DNA from 2 places in the Diaphorobacter sp. ED-3 genome. Region 2 is predicted to be linked to the other one. Evidence: predicted binding sites of a transcription regulator. Region 2 holds the regulator's gene; the other holds the start of a gene.

Region 1 (9,466 bases), 1.5 Mb from region 2:
CCCCCACGCTGTTTGCCGACATGGCTGGTGCCCTCATGGCCAGCGAGGCCGTTCTGCAGGCCCTGCTGGCACGCGCGCAGCAGGGCACGGGGGTCTGCATCGAGGTGGGACTGGCCGAGGCCGCGCAGTGGCTGGCGATGCCCCTGCACTGGGGCCTGACCACACCGCAGGGCGATGTGGGCGGTGCCCACGCGGGCTACCGCGTCTACCCTTGCGCCGACGGTCGTGTGGCCGTGGCTGCTCTCGAGCCGCACTTTGCCACGCGCCTGTGCGAGGCCGCAGGCCTCGCGGCCCGGGGCGACATGGAGCACATGCGCGACCAGGCCACCCACGCAGCCATCGCCCGCTTCCTCCTGGGGCATACCCGTGACGAACTGACCGCGCTGGCGCAGTCGCGCGACATTCCGCTGCACACCCTGCGCTGAACTGGCCATGCAAGGCACTGAGCGGCGCAGGGATGGCGACAAAAACCCGCGCACCACGCAGGTGCGGCCCCGGTCTGCGCGCCAGCAGAACACGTCCCCTGCGGGCGCCCGCCTGGCCATGCTGCTGATGCTGGGCTGGCTGGCCCTGCTCGCCTGGGGTGCCTGGGCACAGCGCCTGCCACTGTGGCTGCTGGTGGCCGTAGCGGGACTCAATCTGGTGACTTTTTTCGCCTATGTCCTCGACAAAAGCGCTGCCCAGCGCGGCGCCTGGCGCACCCGGGAGAGCCACCTGCACCTGCTCGCCCTGCTGGGCGGCTGGCCTGCCGCATGGTGGGCCCAGCAGTGGCTGCGCCACAAATCGCGCAAACAGGACTTCCGCGCGGTGTATTGGGGCACGGTGGCGGTGAACTGCGCCGCACTGGCGGTGTGGACGCTGCGGCCGCAGACGCTGCGCGAAGCGCTTTCTTTTTTATAGCTGCTCGCGCTTACCAGCATTGCGGCAGGGCCGGTTTTTATCGGGATATGCGGCATGCCCTGCGGCCACGTCCGACAGCGCGGCCTTCCATCGCCCGACAGCCAGGCGACGCTGCGGCACCTCCAATGGGTCCAGTTTCTTGCCGCATTGGAGAACGACGCCATGAAGCCTTTCGCCCTCGACCCGAGCATGACCACGGCGACCGGGACTTTCTACCCCACGGGCCATGTGTTCGCGCTGTTTGCGAACGAGGAGGCGGCGCGCTCCGCAGGCCGGGCGCTGCAGGCCCAGGGTCGCGATGACGTGGCGCACGCCACGCCGCCGATGATCCTGGAACATGTGGTGCGCACGCTGGGCAATGCCGATGCACCCCTGCCCTCGGTCGGTGCGGAGGGCGTGATCGTGCGCCGCATCGCGCAACTGGCCAGCGACGGCGCCCACGGCCTGTTGCTGCGTGCCACGGATTCCGACGCTCCGGAGACGCTGCGCGACCTGCTGCAGCCGCTGGGCCCGCTGGCGGCGTTCTACTACCGCCGCCTGGTCATTGAGGAGCTGGTGCCCGCCCCCGCCGGTCCCGCGCGCTGACGGCCGGGTGCCGCCCCGTCAGCGCCGCCGGCCCGTACCCTTGCCCGACGCCGGGGTGCCGGCCCCGCCCTGGCGGCGCCCCGCGGCGCCCGCAGCGTTGCCACCGGCATTGCCACGGCTGCCAGTGCGGGTACCGGTGCCCGCACGCGGCGGCAGGCCGGTGTTCTGCGTGAGCATGCGGCCCGGCTGCGGCGCGCTGCTACGAAAACGCACGTCTCCCTGCGGCTCCTCCGGCTCCTGCGGGCGGCGGCGCAGCGCCACGGCCTTGCCGTCCTTGTTGATGGTGTAGCCCACGCCGGCCCCGCCACCCTTGGGCCCGGTGCTGTTTTTCTTGCGGGCGCTCTGGTAGCTGCCGTCGACCAGCGGCTGGAAGGTGGGGATCAGGTGGTGCTTGCCGTTGCCGATCAGGTCGGCCCGGCCCATGCTTTTCAGCGCCTCGCGCAGCAGCGGCCAGTTGTTGGGGTCGTGGTAGCGCAGGAAGGCCTTGTGCAGGCGGCGGCGCTTTTCGCCACGCACCACGTCCACCTGTTCCTCGGCCACGTCGCGCATCTGCCGTCGCACGCGCGTGAGCGGGTTGCGGCCCGAGTGGTACATGGCCGTGGCGCTGGCCATGGGGCTGGGGTAGAAGGCCTGCACCTGGTCGGCGCGAAAGCCGTTCTTCTTGAGCCAGATGGCCAGGTTCAGCATGTCCTCGTCGGTGGTGCCGGGGTGGGCGGCGATGAAGTACGGGATCAGGAACTGTTTCTTGCCCGCCTCTTCGGTGTACTGCTCGAACATCTGCTTGAAGCGGTCATAGTTGCCGATGCCTGGCTTCATCATCTTGGACAGCGGCCCCGCCTCGGTGTGCTCGGGCGCGATCTTGAGGTACCCGCCCACGTGGTGCTGCACCAGCTCCTTCACGTATTCGGGGGACTTCACCGCCAGGTCGTAGCGCAGGCCGGAGCCGATGAGGATCTTCTTGATGCCCGGCAGCTTGCGCGCACGGCGGTAGATGTTGACCAGCGGCGCATGGTCCGTGTGCAGGTTCTGGCAGATGCCGGGAAACACGCAGCTGGGCTTGCGGCAGGCGGCCTCGATCTCTGGGCTCTTGCAGCCCAGGCGGTACATGTTGGCCGTGGGGCCGCCCAGGTCGGAGATGGTGCCGGTGAAGCCCTTGACCTTGTCCCGGATGTCCTCCACCTCGGCAATGATGGAATCCTCCGAGCGGCTCTGGATGATGCGTCCCTCGTGCTCGGTGATGGAGCAGAAGGTGCAGCCGCCAAAGCAGCCGCGCATGATGTTGATCGACGCGCGGATCATCTCCCACGCCGGGATCTTGGTCGGCCCCTCGTAGCTGCCCTGCGCGTCCAGGTACTGCGGGTGCGGGTTGCGCGCATACGGCAGGCCGAACACCCAGTCCATCTCGGCCGTGGTGAGCGGGACGGGCGGCGGGTTCAGCCACACGTCGCGCGCCGTCGCGCCCTCGCCATGCGCCTGCACCAGCGCGCGGGCGTTGCCGGGGTTGGTCTCCAGGTGCAGCACGCGGTTGGCGTGGGCGTAGAGCACCGGATCGGCCTTCACCTGCTCGTAGCTGGGCAGGCGGATCACGGTGCGCTCGCGCGGCGGCAGCGCCCGCCCGCTGCGCCCCTTGGAGGGCAGCGCCGGGTTGGGCACGATCTGCACGGTCTGCAAGGGTTTTTGGCCTCCAGCGCTTTGTGGGTCAGCGCTGGCAGCTATTGAATTTGCAGCATCTTCCTGCGAACACGCCTGGCCCTGGGCCGCAGCCTGCTCGCTCGTGGTCATGTAGGGGTTGATCAGCTCATCCACGCGGCCGGGCTCGTCCACCTCGGTGGAGTCGATCTCGAACCATCCGGGCTCGGACGCGCGCCGCACGAAGGCCGTGCCGCGCACGTCGGTGATGGTCTCCACCGGGTCGCGCCGCGCAATGCGGTGGGCCACTTCAACCAGGGCACGCTCGGCGTTGCCGAACAGCAGGATGTCGCACTTGCTGTCCACCACGATGGAGCGGCGCACCTTGTCGCTCCAGTAGTCATAGTGGGCAATGCGGCGCAGGGAGCCTTCGATGCCGCCCAGCACGATGGGCACGTCCTTGTACGCCTCGCGGCAGCGCTGGCTGTAGACCACGGCGGCGCGGTCGGGCCGCTTGCCACCCACGTCGCCGGGCGTGTAGGCGTCGTCGCTGCGGATCTTGCGGTCCGCCGTGTAGCGGTTGATCATCGAATCCATGTTGCCCGCGGTCACGCCCCAGAACAGGTTGGGCTTGCCCAGCACCTTGAACGCGTCGGCGCTCTGCCAGTCCGGCTGCGCGATGATCCCCACGCGAAAGCCCTGCGCCTCCAGCACCCGCCCGATCACCGCCATGCCGAAGCTCGGGTGGTCCACGTAGGCATCGCCCGTCACCAGCACCACGTCGCAGCTGTCCCAGCCCAGCTGCTCCATCTCGGCACGGCTCATGGGCAGGTACGGCGCCACGCCAAAGCGCTTGGCCCAATACGGGCGGTAGCTGGTCAACGGCTTGGCGTTGCGCGGGAAGAAGGAGACATCGATCGGGGCGTTCATGGGCGGGCCTGCAGGTGGGGGCCGGGCATTTTAGAAGCCATGCCCCCTTTGCGCCTAACCGCCCCCGCATGGCCCTTGTCGCCGTCGGCCCATGGGGTAAGCTCGGCCGCCCCATGCCCTACACCCTCAGCGCCCCCGTTCACAGCGAACTCATCATCAAGAAAAGCCGCTTCATCGGCTGCGTGCAGCCCATGGCCGACCGCGCGAGCGCGCAGGCCGTGGTGGATGCGCTGTGGCGCGAACACCCGGGCGCGGCCCATGTGTGCTGGGCGCTGCTGGCGGGCGGCCAGTCCGCCGCGGTAGACAACGGCGAGCCCAGCGGCACCGCCGGGCGGCCCATGCTGGATGTGCTGCGCCACCAGGACCTGGAGGGCGTGCTGGCCACCGTGGTGCGCTATTTCGGCGGGGTGAAGCTGGGCGCGGGTGGCCTGGTGCGCGCCTATACCGATACCGTGGCCCAGGCGCTGCTGCAGGCAGACAAGGTGCCGCTGCAGCGCATGCGCACCCTGGAATGCAGCGTGCCCTACGCCCTGGAAGGACTGCTGCGCCGCATGATCGACGGTGCTGGCGCGCAACTGCTGCAGGTGCAGCATGCGACGCTGGTCACGCTGCAACTGCGCCTGCCCGAGGCCGAGGCCGAGGCCTTCGTCCACCATGTGAACGAAGCAGGCCAGGGCCGCGTGGCCTGGGGCGAATCCACGGACTGAAGACCGGGGGCGGGCCGCGCCCACGCAAGCCCAACAATGCCTGCGCGCCTACATGCCGCGCCGGCGCGCGCGGCGACACTGGCGGCCCGCATTGACAAGGAGCCCCCTCCATGAGCCAGCCGCTGGACGTGATCATCCTGGGCGCCGGGTCCGCCGGACTGGCGGCGCTGCGCGAGGTGCGCAAGCGCACCGACCACTGGCGCATCGTGAACGACGGCCCCTGGGGCACCACCTGCGCGCGCGTGGGGTGCATGCCGTCCAAGATGCTCATCGAGGCCGCCAACGCCTACCATGCGCGGCGCGCTCTGCACACCTTCGGCATCGAGGGCGCGGATGCGCTGCGGGTGGACCTGCCCGCCGTACTGCGCCGCGTGCGCGCGCTGCGCGATGACTTCGTGGCCGGCACGCTGGCCGCCACCGACGCGGGCGAGCGCGCCATCAGCGGCCATGCCCGGCTGCTGGACGCGCAGCGCGTGGAAGTGAACGGCCAGGTGCACACCGCGCGGCGCATCATCATCGCCACGGGCTCGCGCCCCATCGTGCCGGAGGACTGGCTGGCTTTTGGCGACCGCATCCTCACCACCGACACGCTGTTCGAGCAGCCCACGCTCGGCCCGCGCGTGGCCGTCATCGGGCTGGGGCCGCTGGGGGTGGAAATCGCGCAGGCGCTCGCGCGGCTGGGGGTGGAGGTGATGGCCTTCGCGACGGGCAAGAGCGTGGCCGGCCTGAGCGACCCCGCCATCAACGACGCGCTGCTGGCGCGGCTGAAGGACGAATTCATCGTCAACGTGGGCGACAAGGCCGAGTTGCGCGAGGTGGCCGGCGGCATACAGGTCACCAACGGCAGCGCGACCGTGGTGGTGGACCAGGTGGTGGCCGCCATGGGCCGGCGCCCCAACCTGGAACACCTGGGGCTGGACACGCTGGGCGTGGAGCTGGACGACAAGGGCCGCCCGCCCATCGATCCGTGCACCCTGCAGGTGGGCGATCTGCCCGTCTTCATCGCGGGCGATGCCGATGGCGACCGCCCCCTGCTGCATGAGGCCGCGGACGAGGGCCACATTGCGGGGTTGAACGCCCTGGCGCCCACGCCGCGCGGCTTCGCCCGGCGCACGCCGCTGGCCATCACCTTCAGCCAGCCTCAGGCCGCCGTGGTGGGGCAGCGCCATGCCGATCTGCCCGAGGGGCAATGGGTGGGGGGCACGGTGGACTTTGCGCGCCAGGGCCGCGCGCGCGTGGCGCAGTGCAACCACGGGCGCCTGAACGTGTACGCCGAACACGGCAGCGGCCGCCTGCTGGGCGCCGAGCTGTGCGCGCCAGCGGGCGAACACATGGCCCACCTGCTGGCGCTGGCCGTCGAGCAGCGGCTGACGGTGCACGACCTGCTGCGCATGCCCTTCTACCATCCGGTGCTGGAGGAAGGCCTGCGCACGGCGCTGCGCGACGCGGCCTCGCGCCTGCCCAAGGCCAGCGATTCCGACCTCGCCGCCTGCGAGGCCTACGGCGCGAGCGCGCTGGACTGATACAAAAACAATAGCTGGCTGCGCTTGCCAGGATGGATTTTCAGCACCAAAACAGCTTGAAATCCTTACGCATCAAGCGCGAACAGCTATGTTTATAGAAGCACCCTTGAATCCGCGGTGAACTGGCCGATAACAAGAGGTACACCGGAGATCGCCATGGACGTCGCCCTCACCCAATCCATCGTCAGCACCGCCAGCGCCCTCGCCAGCCGCGAGACGGCCGATGCCGTCCAGGTCACCGTGCTGAAGAAGGCCCTGGACACGCAGGAAACGGCCGCCGCCACCCTGCTCGCCGCCCTGCCCCAGCCGCCGCTGGCGACCGAGGGCCCGCTGGGCACGCAGCTCAACACCTACGCCTGACGCGCACGGCGCGCTGGCTTTTTTTCGCCGGCTCAGGCCGGCTTCAGCCCTGGCCTTGCTCAGCGCAGCCGCGCAGGCGACAGGCCCGCCACGTCCACACCCTCGCGCGCCAACTCGGGGGCCAGCGGCTCGCCCAGTGCCAACTGCCGCGTCAGCAGCGCCGCGCCCGCCGCGCTCTGGATGCCATAGCCGCCTTGCGCGGCCAGCCAGAAGAAGCCGGGCACATGGTTGTCCCAGCCAATGACCAGGTCGCCATCGGCCACGAACGAGCGCAACCCCGCCCAGGTGTGCGAGGGGCGGCGGATCTGAAAGCACGTCACCTGCTCGATGCGGTGGATGCCCATGGCCACGTCCAGTTCCTCAGGCACCACGTCGTGCGGCGCCACGGCGTCGGCATTGGCGGGGGAGCCCAGCATCTGCCCCGCGTCGGGCTTGAAATAGTAGTCCTCCGCAATGCCGATGACAGCCGGCCAGTGGGCCGCTTGCATGCCGGCCGGCACGGGGAAGGTGAAGGCCGTGCGCCGCCGCGGCTCCAGCCCGATGGGCGGCACGCCCGCCTGGGCTGCCACCACGTCGGCCCAGGCGCCTGCGGCATTGACCACGGCGCGCGCGTGCAGCACCTCGCCATCGGCCAGGGTGATGTGCCAGCCCTCCTCGCCCCGCTGCAGGGCCGTCACCTCGGCATGGGTGCGGATCTCGCCACCACGCTGGCGCAGGCCGCGCAGGTAGCCCTGGTGCAGCGCATGCACGTCGATGTCGGCGGCGCCGGGCTCGCTCATGCCCGCGGCCACGGCCTCGGGGCGCAGGCACGGGGCCTGCTCCAGCAGCTCCTCGCGCGTCAGGCGGCGCACCTGCGGGTTGCGCGGCAGCGCCTCGGCGTAGGCGGCTTCCAGCAGGTCGAGCTGGTCGGGCCCCGCCAGGTACACCACGCCGCGCGGCGTGAGGATGGGGGCGCTGCCGAATTCGGGCGGCGGCGCATCGTAGAACGCGCGGCTGGCCCGCGTGAGTGCGCAGATGTTGGGCGTGCCATAGGTGGCCGAGTACAGCGCAGCCGACCGGCCGGTGGTGTGGTAGCCGGGCTGGGCCTCGCGCTCCAGCAGCAGCACGCGGCGGTGCGCGGCCAGTTCCCAACCGGCGGAGGCGCCGGCAATGCCCGCGCCGATGATCACAAAGTCATAGGGTTGCATGGGTTCCCTCGCCAATCACTGTCAGACCGCCGACGCCTGCTCCTCGGTACCGCGTGCGCCCAGCCGCGGCACGCCGCGCGCGTCATCGGGGTCCGGCGCGTGGGTGACGATGGAGGTGAGCGCGGGTTGCACCGGCCCCAGCCGGGCCAGGTCGGGCCGCGGGCGCTGCAGGCCATCGATGCGGGCAAAGGCTTGCTCCAGCCCCAGGCCGATGGACAGTAGGCGATGGTCGTCGCGAAAGCGCCCCACCACCTGCAGGCCGAACGGCATGCCGGCCGTGTCGCGCCCGCAGGGCACGCTGAACGCGGGGTGCGTGGTCAGCGTGGTCACATAGGTCAGTGCCAGCCAGCGGTAGTAGTTGGCCTGGGGTTCACCGTTGATGTGACTCGCGTACAGCGCGGTCCACGGGAAGGGCGAGACCGGCGTGGTGGGTGCCAGGATCACGTCGAAGTTGGCAAACGCCTCCTGGAAGCGCGCCAGGATGCGCGTCTGCTCGGCCTGTGCCCAGGCGCTGTCCAGCAGCGACATGGCCGCACCCATCTCGTAGTTGGCGCGCGTGTTGGGCCCCAGGCTGGCGGGGTCGCGCTCGTAGGCCTCGCGCATGCCGGCCAAGAAGCTCTCGGCCCGCAGCACGTCGAAGCAGCGGTGCACGTCGCCCAGGTCCAGCCGGATCTCCTCGCAAGAGCGGAACAGGTGGCGCATGGCGCCGATCTTGGCGCGGAACACCGCGCGGATGCCGTCGTCCACCGCGCAGGCGCCGAAGTCTTCGGTGTAGCCCACGCGCAGGCCGCCCAGGTCGGCCGGCTCCAGGTGCAGGAAGCTGTGGGGGTCCAGGGGGTAGGTCAGCGGGTCGCCCGCCGACAGGCCGGCCGATGCGGCCAGCTGCAGGCAGGCCTCGGCCATCGTGCGGCCCATGGGGCCGACCACGGAGATCGGCGTCCAGCCCAACAGCTTGCGCGAGCTGGGCACCACGCCGGGCGACGGCCGAAAACCCACCACGCCGCACTTGGCCGCGGGGATGCGCAGCGAGCCGCCCGTGTCCGAGCCCGTGCACACCGGCAACATGTCGCAGGCCAGCGCCGCGGCCGACCCGCCGGACGAGCCGCCCGCGTTCAGGCGCGGATCGAACGGGTTACCCGTGGCGCCCCAGACCACGTTGCGCGAATTGGCGCCCGCGCCCATCTCGGGAATATTGGTCTTGCCCGTGACGATGGCGCCGGCCGCGCGCAGGCGCGCCACCAGCACGTTGTCCTGCGCAGGGATGTTCTCGCGGTAGATGGGCGAGCCGTAGGTGGTCAGCAGGCCGGCGGTGGCCTCCAGATCCTTCACGCCCATGGGCAGCCCGTGCAGCAGGCCGAGGGGCTCGCCGGCGCGCACCGCCCGCTCGGCGGCATGCGCCTCGGCGCGGGCGCGGTCGTAGCAGGTGGCGGTGACGGCGTTCACATAGGGGTTCACCGCCTCGATGCGGTCGATGCAGGCTTGCAGCAGCTCGACGGGCGAGATTTCGCCCGTGCCGATGCGGTGGCGCAGTTCATTGGCGGACAGTTCCACCAGCGTGGGATCAGCAGTCATGGTCGTGAAGAAGGTCCAGGGGCCATTGTGGATGAGCCGCGCCTCAGTCGGCGGTGATGCCCGCGCGCTGGGC
Region 2 (9,466 bases):
GTCGTTCCAGGACTATGTGCGCGAGCGCATGCTGCGCCGCCGCCACGAGGCCCTGAACGGCACGAGCGCCCCCGCGCCGCTGAACGAGCGCGCCGCGCTGGAGCGCGGCCTGCCCGAGCCACGCTTCGAACCCCGCGCCGAGCGCCTGCCCGAGCCACCCGCGCCACAGCCCGCGAATGCCCCGGTGGCACGCCACAACCCATTGCGGCCCATGCATGCCGCCCTGGGCGCCGAGCAGCTCACGCCGCGCCGCGCCGAGGCGCCCGCCACAGCCGCGCCCACGCTGGCGGCCGGCCTGGGACAGCAGAACCTCATGAAGGAACTGCAGTCCATGAAGGAGCTGATCGAGGACCGCTTCAACACCCTGGCCTGGCTGGGCCAGGCCCGCCAGAACCCGATCCAGTCCACGCTGATGCTCAAGCTCATCCGTGCGGGCTATTCGCCCGCCCTCTCGCGCGCGGTGCTGGAACACCTGCCCGAGCATCTGGGCGCCCAGGACGCCGTGCGCTGGCTCATGGAAGTGCTGGAGCGCAACCTGCGCACCGACGCGCAGACGCTGCCGCTGTACGAGGAAGGCGGCATCTTCGCCATGGTGGGCGCCACCGGCGTGGGCAAGACCACCACCACCGCCAAGCTGGCCGCCTTGTGCGCGCGCATCCACGGCCCCGCCAGCGTGGGCCTGATCACGCTGGACACCTACCGCGTGGGCGCGCACGAGCAACTGCGCTCCTACGGCCGCATGCTGGGCGTGGTGGCGCACCTGGCGCACGACCGCGCGGCGCTGCAGGACCTGCTGGGCCTGCTGTCGTCCAAGAAGATGGTGCTCATCGACACCACGGGCGTGGCCCCGCGCGACCCGCGCAAGCGCGACCTGCTGGACGTGCTGGCGCTGCCCGGTGTCAAGCGCCTGCTGGTGCTCAACGCCAGCAGCCACGGCGATACGCTGGACGACGTGCTCACCGGCTTCAAGACCACCGGCTCGCAGCAGGCCATCCTGTCCAAGGTGGACGAGGCCGTGAAGCTGGGCCCCGCCATCGATGCGCTGATCCGCCACCAGATGGTGCTGCGCGGCGTGACCAACGGCCAGCGCGTGCCCGAGGACTGGGAAGCGGCCGACGCCCGCAAGCTGGTGAGCGCCTCCATGCGCACGAGCGTGAAGTCGGCCTTCGACCCCAAGGCCGCCGAGTTGAACTTCTTCTTCTCGCACGCCACGGAAACGGCCGATGAGCGGGGGATGGCCGATGTTGCTTGATACCGCTTTGCACCAGGCCGCGGGCCTACACAGCTACACCCCCCAGCAGGACCTGCGCCTGCTGGCCGTGCTGAGCCAGCCGGGCAACGGCCCGTGGCTGGAAATGCTGTGGCAGCTGTGCTCCAGCCTGCAGCGCCTGGGCTACCCCGTCGTGGTGCTGGACGGCACGGCGCTCGAGAGCCCGCACATGCCCGGCCTGGACCAGCTGCTGCACCCGGCTCCCTGGAACGGCGCGCAGACGCTGGCCTCCGCCACCGGCGCGTCGCTGGCCGTGGTGCCCGCGGCCCGCGGGCTGGCCCGCCTCGCGCAGCAGTCCGAACACCATGGCGCCGCCGTGCTGCAGCGCCTGCAGCCCTTGTTTCGCGCCTACGCGCTGGTGGTGCTGCATGCGCCGCCCGAGCAACTGGCGCCGCTGCTGCGCGGCAGCGCCAGCGTACCGCTGATCATGACCGGCCCCGGCGCGCAAGGCATGGTGCGCAGCTACCGCCAGCTCAAGCACATGGCGCTGCACGCCGGCGTGCGCTGCACGGTGGCGTCCATCCTCGCGCCGCAGGAGCCTGTGCAGCACCGCCAGACCGCCGAGGCGCTGGACACGCTGCAGCGCAGCGCGCGCACCCACCTGGGCCTGCAGGTCCACACCACCACCGTGGCCGCCGCACGCGCGCAGGACATCCAGCGGCTGGCCTTGCAACTGCTGGAAAACGCATGCACCATTGACGCTGCCATGCCCCTGCTGCCCCCGCACAGCCTGTGCGCCTCCCTCTCGCCCCTGGACCGGAGCCACTGACCCGATGTACACCGCGAAAGGCCAGCTCGACCGGGACGCGCTGTTCCACCAGCACGTGCCCCTGGTGCGGCGCATCGCCCACCACATGATCGCCAAGCTCCCGCCCAACGTGGAGCTGGACGACCTGATCCAGGTCGGCATGATCGGTCTGAACGACGCGCTCTCGCGCTACGAAGTCGCGCAGGGCGTGCAGTTCGAGACCTTTGCCAGCCAGCGCATCCGCGGCGCCATGCTCGACGAGCTGCGCGAGGGCGACTGGATGAGCCGCAGCTCGCGCAAGAGCCAGAAGGACATCGAGCATGCCCTGCACCGCGTGGAGCAGCGCCTGGGCCGCAGCCCCATCGAGTCCGAGATCGCCGCCGAACTGGGCATGAGCCTGGAGGACTACCAGGCCCTGCTGAGCAAGGTGCGCGGCACGCAGCTGGTGTACCTGGAAGACTTTCACCACGATGACGAGGACGAGGGCTTCCTGGACCGCCACGTGGCCGACGAGGGCGCCGATCCCATGGCCGTGCTGCGCGACCAGCGCCTGCGCGCCTCGCTGGTCGAGGCCATCAAGGCCCTGCCCGAGCGCGAGCAGTACATCATGGGCATGTACTACGAGCACGACATGAACCTGAAGGAAATCGCCGCCGTCCTGGGCGTGACCGAATCGCGCGTGTGCCAGCTGCACAGCCAGGCGATTGCGCGGTTGCGGACGAAGATGCGGGGGCACTGATTTTTTGGATGAAATAGCTGTTTTGCGCTTGCTGGACAAGCGCGGGCAGCTATTTTTTTGAGCTTGTGGTGCGGCTTTTCATGGCGCGGGCCGGGATATGCGCTCGCCGGGGCGGATCCCGGGCAACAACATCAAACCCCCAGAGCCAATCAAAAAAGATAGCTGCCAGCGCTTATCCCATAAGCCCCAGCCAGCAATTCGGGCTAAAAGTCACCCCGGTGCCCGATAAATCCGCGCCCCCGCGGCGCCGGACGAAGGCCCATAAGTCACCCCCTCCACCGGCGGCAGCAGCGACGCCACCTGTCGCTCGGTCAGCGCCATCACCCGCGCCAGTTGGTCGCGCACCAGCGTCAATTGCCGGCCGATGGTCTGCACGCGTTGCGCGGCGGCGGGCTCCAGCGCGCCCGCCACAGGCGCCAGCGCCTGGGCCAGCGCCATGGCAGCGCCGCGCAGCTGCACCGCAGTGTCTTCAAAAGTCTGGGGGTTGGAAGCAAGAAGCGCAGCCTGCATGTCCTGCAGCTGCGCTTCGATGGAGGTGAGGGTGTCGTCGAGTGACATGGGGTGCAAGTCTAGAGCCTGTCACCCCGGCGGGCCAGCCGGGCCCAGGAGGGCGGGTCAGCCCCGCGAGTGGGACAGGGTTTCGTAGGCGCTGGACAGCAGCTTGTCGGCCACGGCTTCGGCGTCCACGCGGAAGGTGCCTTTTTCGATGGCGGCCTTGATCGCTTTGACCTTGGCGGTGTCGAAGTCGGCCGTGGACTTGGTGGCGTCCACCCCGCGGGCGGCGGCCGACAGCGTGACGGGCACGCCTGCGGCGGCGCGCGTCGCGCCCTGGGCCGCTTCTTCAGCGGCCGGCGCAGGTGCGGCGGCCTTGGCCTGCTGCTTGTTGGCAGCGGCCTTTGACAGCGCAGTCGCAGTATCCGGGTTGTGTCCAATCTTCATCGCACTCTCCACCACCCCTGTGAGATGTGGGGCCAGTAGCCATGTTTTCGGCCGGCAGGGAGCAGACTTTAGCGCTTTGTGGTGCTTCGCGGCTCACAAAGTGGCCTCTATTGTCCCATCCTCAAGCACAGTACCCCCAATAATGCGCCCATTAGCCATGCGAACGCGCACATTCTGTCCTTGAGCGCCCGCGCTCATGGCCTGGCCCGAGGAGGTGACCGCATAACCCGGCCCCTGCACCACCACGCGCACCGCAGAGCCAGCCTTGAACAGGTCGGGGGCGCGCACCATGTTCTGGCGCAGCGCCTGGCCGGCGGACAGCGGACGGGTGGCGGTCTGCCCCACCCAGTCCTTGCGGTTGGCCACGATGGCCGCGGGTTCTGCGGCCCAGTCCACCTCGGCCTCGATGGCATCTTGCTCGCTCAGTACTGCGCCGGTGCCCACATTGCCGGCCAGCACCCAAGCGGGGCCGAAAGCCTTGACCGTGATGGGCAGGAACACGTTCCAGCGGGTGGGGCCGTCCACGCAGCGCAGGCCCAGGCGGGTGCGCCCCCACAGGCGGGCACCAGCGGGCAGATAGGGTTCCACGCGCGCGCAGGGCGCCAGGCGCAGGCGCGAATCCAGCGTGCCCACACTGACTTCCATGCGCAGCGGCAGCCCCCCAGCCTGCGCCTGGGCCAGCGCATCGTCCAGCCAGTGCTGGGTGATCGAGCCCAGCTCGGCGGTCTGATCGCCTCCCTGCTGGGCATGGGCGGGCAGCGCCAGGGCAGAGCCCAGCGCCAGCGCGCCGCCCATCAGGAAGCGAAGGCAGGCAAGGCGGGATGAGCGCAGGATAGGAAGCGGCATGACGGGACTCCAACGGGTCTGACGGCGGTCCGGCACAACGGGCCCCGGACGCCTTTTCACACCTGCCACTGTAGGCCGGCCACCGCATGCGCCAAGCGCGGAACAACGGGCCAATCCCAGCGCTCTTCGCGCTTTAGAAAAACGGGGCGATTTCCATAATCGACGCACGCCACAAGCCCCCTGGGCCATGGCGGCCGAACCCCTTTTTTTACACGCCGAGGCCCACATGCTCGACAAGATGACCAACCGCCTGGACTTTCACGGAAGCGCCTTGCTGCTGCGCTCGGAGCGCCAGCGTGCCATCGCGAGCAACATCGCCAACGCGGACACGCCCGGCTACGTGGCGCGCGACTTCAAGTTTGCCGATGCCATGCGTGCCGTGAACGAAGCCCAGGCCCCCAGCCCCCTGCGCAGCCAGAGCGTGAGCGACCCGCGCCACATCCCGCTGCCGGCAGCCGCCAGTGGCAGCTCGGACAGCACGCTGGGCTATGCCCTGCAGACCCAGCCGAGCCTGGACAACAACACCGTGGACATGGACCGCGAGCGCGCCGCGTTCGTGGACAACGCCGTGCGCTACGAGGCCACGCTGCGCTTCATCAATGGCCAGTCCAAGACCATGCTCAGCGCCATCCAGGGCCAGTAATCCCGAAAGAGAGCACCCGCCAATGTCCATGTTCTCCATCTTCAACGTCTCGGGCAGCGCCATCAGCGCACAGTCGCAGCGGCTGAACGTCGTGGCCAGCAACCTGGCCAACGTGGACGCCGTGGCCGGCCCCGACGGCCAGGCGTACAAGGCGCGCCAGGTGGTCTTCCAGACCGCGCCCATGGGACCCGAGAGCGCCGCGGGCGTGCGCGTGTCGTCCATCCAGGAGAGCGACCAGCCCGGCCGCCGCGTGCACGACCCGGCCAACCCCATGGCCGACGCCGAGGGCTACGTGACCCACTCCAACGTGAACGCCGTGGAGGAGATGGTCAACATGATCTCGGCCTCGCGCTCGTACCAGAACAACGTGGAGGTCATGAACACGGCCAAGACGCTGCTGCTCAAGACCCTGCAGATGGGCCAGTAAACCGCCCTCCGAAAGCACGCCATGATCCTCAACCCCATCGGCACCACCGCCACGACCAACACCGGCGCTTCGGCCAACGCGACCAACGACCCCGCGGCCATGCAAGACCGCTTCCTCAAGCTGCTGGTCGCGCAGTTGAACAACCAGGACCCCATGAACCCCCTGGACAACGCGCAGATGACCACGCAGATGGCGCAGATCAACACCGTCACCGGCATCCAGACGCTCAACCTCACCATGCAAACCATGGCCGAGGAGTTCTCGACCATGCAGCAGATCCAGGGCATCTCGCTCATCGGCCGCTCGGTGCTGACCGAGGGCGACCGCCTGAGCGTCAGCGACGGCAAGGGCAAGGGCTACTTCAACCTGGACAACACCGCCACCGACGTGCAGGTGGACATCGTCACGCCCGGCGGCGTGGTGGTGGACACCGTGGACCTCGGCGCACAGGACAAGGGCCGCCGCTCTTTCGAGTGGGACGCTGCCGGCTCCAGCGGCAACGCCGCCGACCTGCGGTTCCGCGTGCGGGCCACGTCGGGCGAGACGGCGGTCACCGCGACGGGGCTGTCCGAGGCGCAGGTGGTCGCCACGGGCTCCAACGCCGGTGCGCTGACGCTCACGCTGGACAACGGCGACATCGTCAACTACTTCCGCATTCACAGCGTGCTCTGAGAGCCGCGCTTTCCTTCAGGAGAACACCATGGGTTTCCAGCAAGGCCTCTCGGGCCTGAACGCGTCGGCCAAGAACCTCGATGTGATCGGCCACAACATCGCCAACTCCAACACCACGGGCTTCAAGGCCTCGCGCACCGAATTCGCGGCCATGATCGCCTCGGCCATCGGCGCGGCCAGCGGCACCAACTCCGGCATTGGCGTGGAGGTCTCGGCCATCGCACAGCAGTTCAACCAAGGCAACCTCACCGTCACAGGCAACAGCCTGGACGTGGCCATCAACGGCAACGGCTTTTTCACGCTGCAGATGCCGGATGGCTCGCGTGCCTACACGCGCGCCGGCAACTTCAAGCTGGACAACGTGGGCAACGTGGTCACCAATGACGGCGCCCAGGTCATGGGCTACCCCATCGACCCCGTGACCGGCCTGCGCACCTCCAGCACGGCCGTGCCGCTGACCTTCCCCACCACGGCGCCCATCCCGGCCCGGCAGACCACGGCCATCAAGACGGCCTTCAACCTCGATGCCCGCACGCCCAATGCCAAGGGCGATTCCAGCGCTACGCCGCCCGTGCCCGAAACGCCGCGCACCACCTACGGCACCTCGCTGAACGTATACGACAGCCAAGGCGTGGCCACACCTCTGAGCTTCTACTTCGAAAAGAACGGCGCCAACACCTGGGACATCTACAACCAGCTGAACGACCTGACCACCACACCGCCAACCATCCCACCCGTCGCCGGTCGTGTGATTTTCGACAAAGCGGGAGCGATTACGGCGAGCCTTGAGCCGAGCGACCCGACTAAGAATGGCGGGACAGCCAAGACAGACTACCCTACTTCATTCAAGTTTCATTTCTACGGCCCCGATGCTCAAGGCGTTTACGCCATCCGCGAGGCTACGGTGAGTGCGAGTAGTCCGGACGCCGCCTGGGACTTCTCCTACTCTGACAGCCCCACCAATAGCGTGGTTGCCTCTGCCCGTCTCCGGGAGGACCTGATTACTCGTGACGCAACCACCGGTAACTGGACACTCCCTGCGCCCGTTCCAGCGTCGCGCGGAACAGCAACCGTCACACCCGCAGACCTCAAGACGGCTCCAGCAGCAGCCAAGCAGTCGTTCGAGCTGGCACTCATGGTCAACCCTAGTCCCGCCAACCCCAACAGCCCCACCGCACCGGGCAGCAACCCCGCGCCAAGCGAGTTCCCTGTCACGCTGGACTTGAACAATGTCACCCAGTTCGGCACCAAGTTCGCCGTTTCCGAGCTCTCACAGGACGGCTACACCTCAGGCGAGCTCACGGGCATCAATGTCGAGAACAACGGCATGATCATGACCCGCTATTCCAACGGCGTCACGCGCGCCGAGGGCCAGGTCGCGCTGGCGAGCTTTCGCAACACGCAGGGCCTGGCGGCCGTGGGCGGCAACAACTGGGTGGAGACCTACGAATCGGGCCAGCCCGTGCTGGGTGCGCCCACGGATGGCAACTTCGGCGCGCTGCGCGCCGGCGCCCTGGAAGACTCCAACGTGGACCTGACGGCCGAGCTGGTCAACATGATGACCGCCCAGCGCGCCTACCAGGCCAACGCCCAGACCATCAAGACGCAGGACCAGGTGATGTCCACCCTCGTCAACCTGCGCTGATAACCCACTGACGCCGAGGCCACGCCATGGACCGCATCATCTACACCTCCATGACCGGCGCGAATGCCGCCGCGCACCGGCAGGCGGTGCTGGCCAACAACCTGGCCAACGCCTCCACCACCGGCTTTCGCGCCGAGATGTCCAACTTCCGCTCGGTGCCGCTGCAAGGCGGCGGCTCCACGACGCGCGTGTTCGCGCTGGAGGCCACCTCGGGCCATGTGGACACACCCGGCCCCGCGCAGACCACGGGCCGTCCGCTGGACGCCATGGCCGTGGGCAATGCCTGGTTCGCCGTGCAGGGGCTGGACGGCGTGGAAACCTACACGCGCGCCGGGTCCTTTCAGGTCACTGCCGCCGGACAGCTGGTCACCAGCACCGGCATGGCCGTGCTCTCGGACGGCGGCGCACCCATCGACGTGCCCCCTAATGCCGAAGTGACGCTGGGCGCCGACGGCACCATCACCGCCCGCCTGGCGGGCGAAGTACCCCAGCCCGTGGCCCGCCTGAAACTGGCCACGCCCGCGGCGGACAACCCGCTCACGCGCGGCGACGACGGGCTGTTCCGCACGGCCGGCGGCGACCCGCTGCCCGCCGACCCCAACGCGCGCCTGCGCTCGGGCGTGCTGGAGGGATCCAACGTGAACCCGGTGGAATGCATGGTCGGCATGATCGCCGCCGCCCGCCAGTTCGAACAACAAATGCGCCTGCTGCAGACCGCCGAGAGCGACGACAAGAGCGCAGGCCAGCTGCTGAGCCTCAACGGCTAACCCTGAAGGACTACCGCCATGATGAATTCGCTGTGGATCGCCAAGACCGGCATGACCGCCCAGCAGACCCAGCTGGATGTGATCTCGCACAACCTCGCCAACGTGTCCACCACGGGCTTCAAGCGCAACAACGCGGTGTTCGAGGACCTGATCTACCAAAACCTGCGCCAGGTCGGCAGCCAGACCACCGAGGAGAACCAGTTGCCCACGGGCCTGCACCTGGGCCTGGGCGTGAACGTGGTCGCCACCAGCCGCAACTTCACGCAGGGCAGCCTGCAGCAGTCGGGCAACAGCCTGGACGTGGCCATCGACGGCAACGGCTTCTTCGAGGTCCAGTTGCCCGACGGCACCACCGGCTACACGCGCGACGGCGCGTTCAAGCTCGACTCGCAGGGCCGCGTGGTCACCTCCAGCGGTCTGCCCGTGGCGCCCGGCATCACCGTGCCGGCGGACGCCAAGAGCATCAGCATCAGCGAGCGCGGCATGGTGAGCGTGACCGTGGCGGGCAACCCCAACCCCCAGCAGATCGGCCAGCTGGGCATGTCCAGCTTCATCAACTCCGCAGGCCTGGAGCCTGTGGGCCAGAACCTGTACCGCGAGTCCGCCGCCTCCGGCGCGCCGCAGCAGGCCGAGCCGGGCACCAACGGCCTGGGCATCATCAAGCAGGGCTTCCTGGAGAACTCCAACGTCAACGTGGTGGAGGAACTGGTCACCATGATCCAGACCCAGCGCGCCTACGAGATGAATTCCAAGGCTATCCAGACGTCCGA

The links. Region 2 encodes FliA, which starts transcription of late flagellar genes. Its sites were predicted from a motif close to CTAAAGTTTNNNNNNNNNNNGCCGNTA; they were not measured.
Region 1: the regulator FliA is predicted to act here: its motif matches at 6,380-6,406, upstream of PCQ86_RS10575 (YjfB family protein).

Annotation. Positions count from the first base shown of each region.
Region 1 covers NZ_CP115182.1:2,147,775-2,157,240, reverse strand. Annotated here, with positions in the region: gene PCQ86_RS10605 (CoA transferase) at 1-425, shown strand, start outside; gene PCQ86_RS10600 (DUF1294 domain-containing protein) at 433-900, shown strand; gene PCQ86_RS10595 (hypothetical protein) at 1,063-1,485, shown strand; gene PCQ86_RS10590 (YgiQ family radical SAM protein) at 1,504-4,044, opposite strand; gene PCQ86_RS10585 (IMPACT family protein) at 4,158-4,751, shown strand; gene PCQ86_RS10580 (dihydrolipoyl dehydrogenase) at 4,862-6,274, shown strand; gene PCQ86_RS10575 (YjfB family protein) at 6,431-6,634, shown strand; gene PCQ86_RS10570 (NAD(P)/FAD-dependent oxidoreductase) at 6,694-7,821, opposite strand; gene PCQ86_RS10565 (amidase) at 7,843-9,393, opposite strand; gene PCQ86_RS10560 (Bug family tripartite tricarboxylate transporter substrate binding protein) at 9,437-9,466, opposite strand, start outside.
Region 2 covers NZ_CP115182.1:3,692,890-3,702,355, forward strand. Annotated here, with positions in the region: gene flhF (flagellar biosynthesis protein FlhF) at 1-1,252, shown strand, start outside; gene PCQ86_RS17840 (hypothetical protein) at 1,242-2,039, shown strand; gene PCQ86_RS17845 (RNA polymerase sigma factor FliA) at 2,044-2,757, shown strand; gene PCQ86_RS17850 (hypothetical protein) at 2,968-3,315, opposite strand; gene flgM (flagellar biosynthesis anti-sigma factor FlgM) at 3,373-3,696, opposite strand; gene flgA (flagellar basal body P-ring formation chaperone FlgA) at 3,790-4,542, opposite strand; gene flgB (flagellar basal body rod protein FlgB) at 4,769-5,185, shown strand; gene flgC (flagellar basal body rod protein FlgC) at 5,208-5,612, shown strand; gene PCQ86_RS17875 (flagellar hook assembly protein FlgD) at 5,634-6,284, shown strand; gene PCQ86_RS17880 (flagellar hook protein FlgE) at 6,313-7,929, shown strand; gene flgF (flagellar basal-body rod protein FlgF) at 7,956-8,696, shown strand; gene flgG (flagellar basal-body rod protein FlgG) at 8,715-9,466, shown strand, end outside.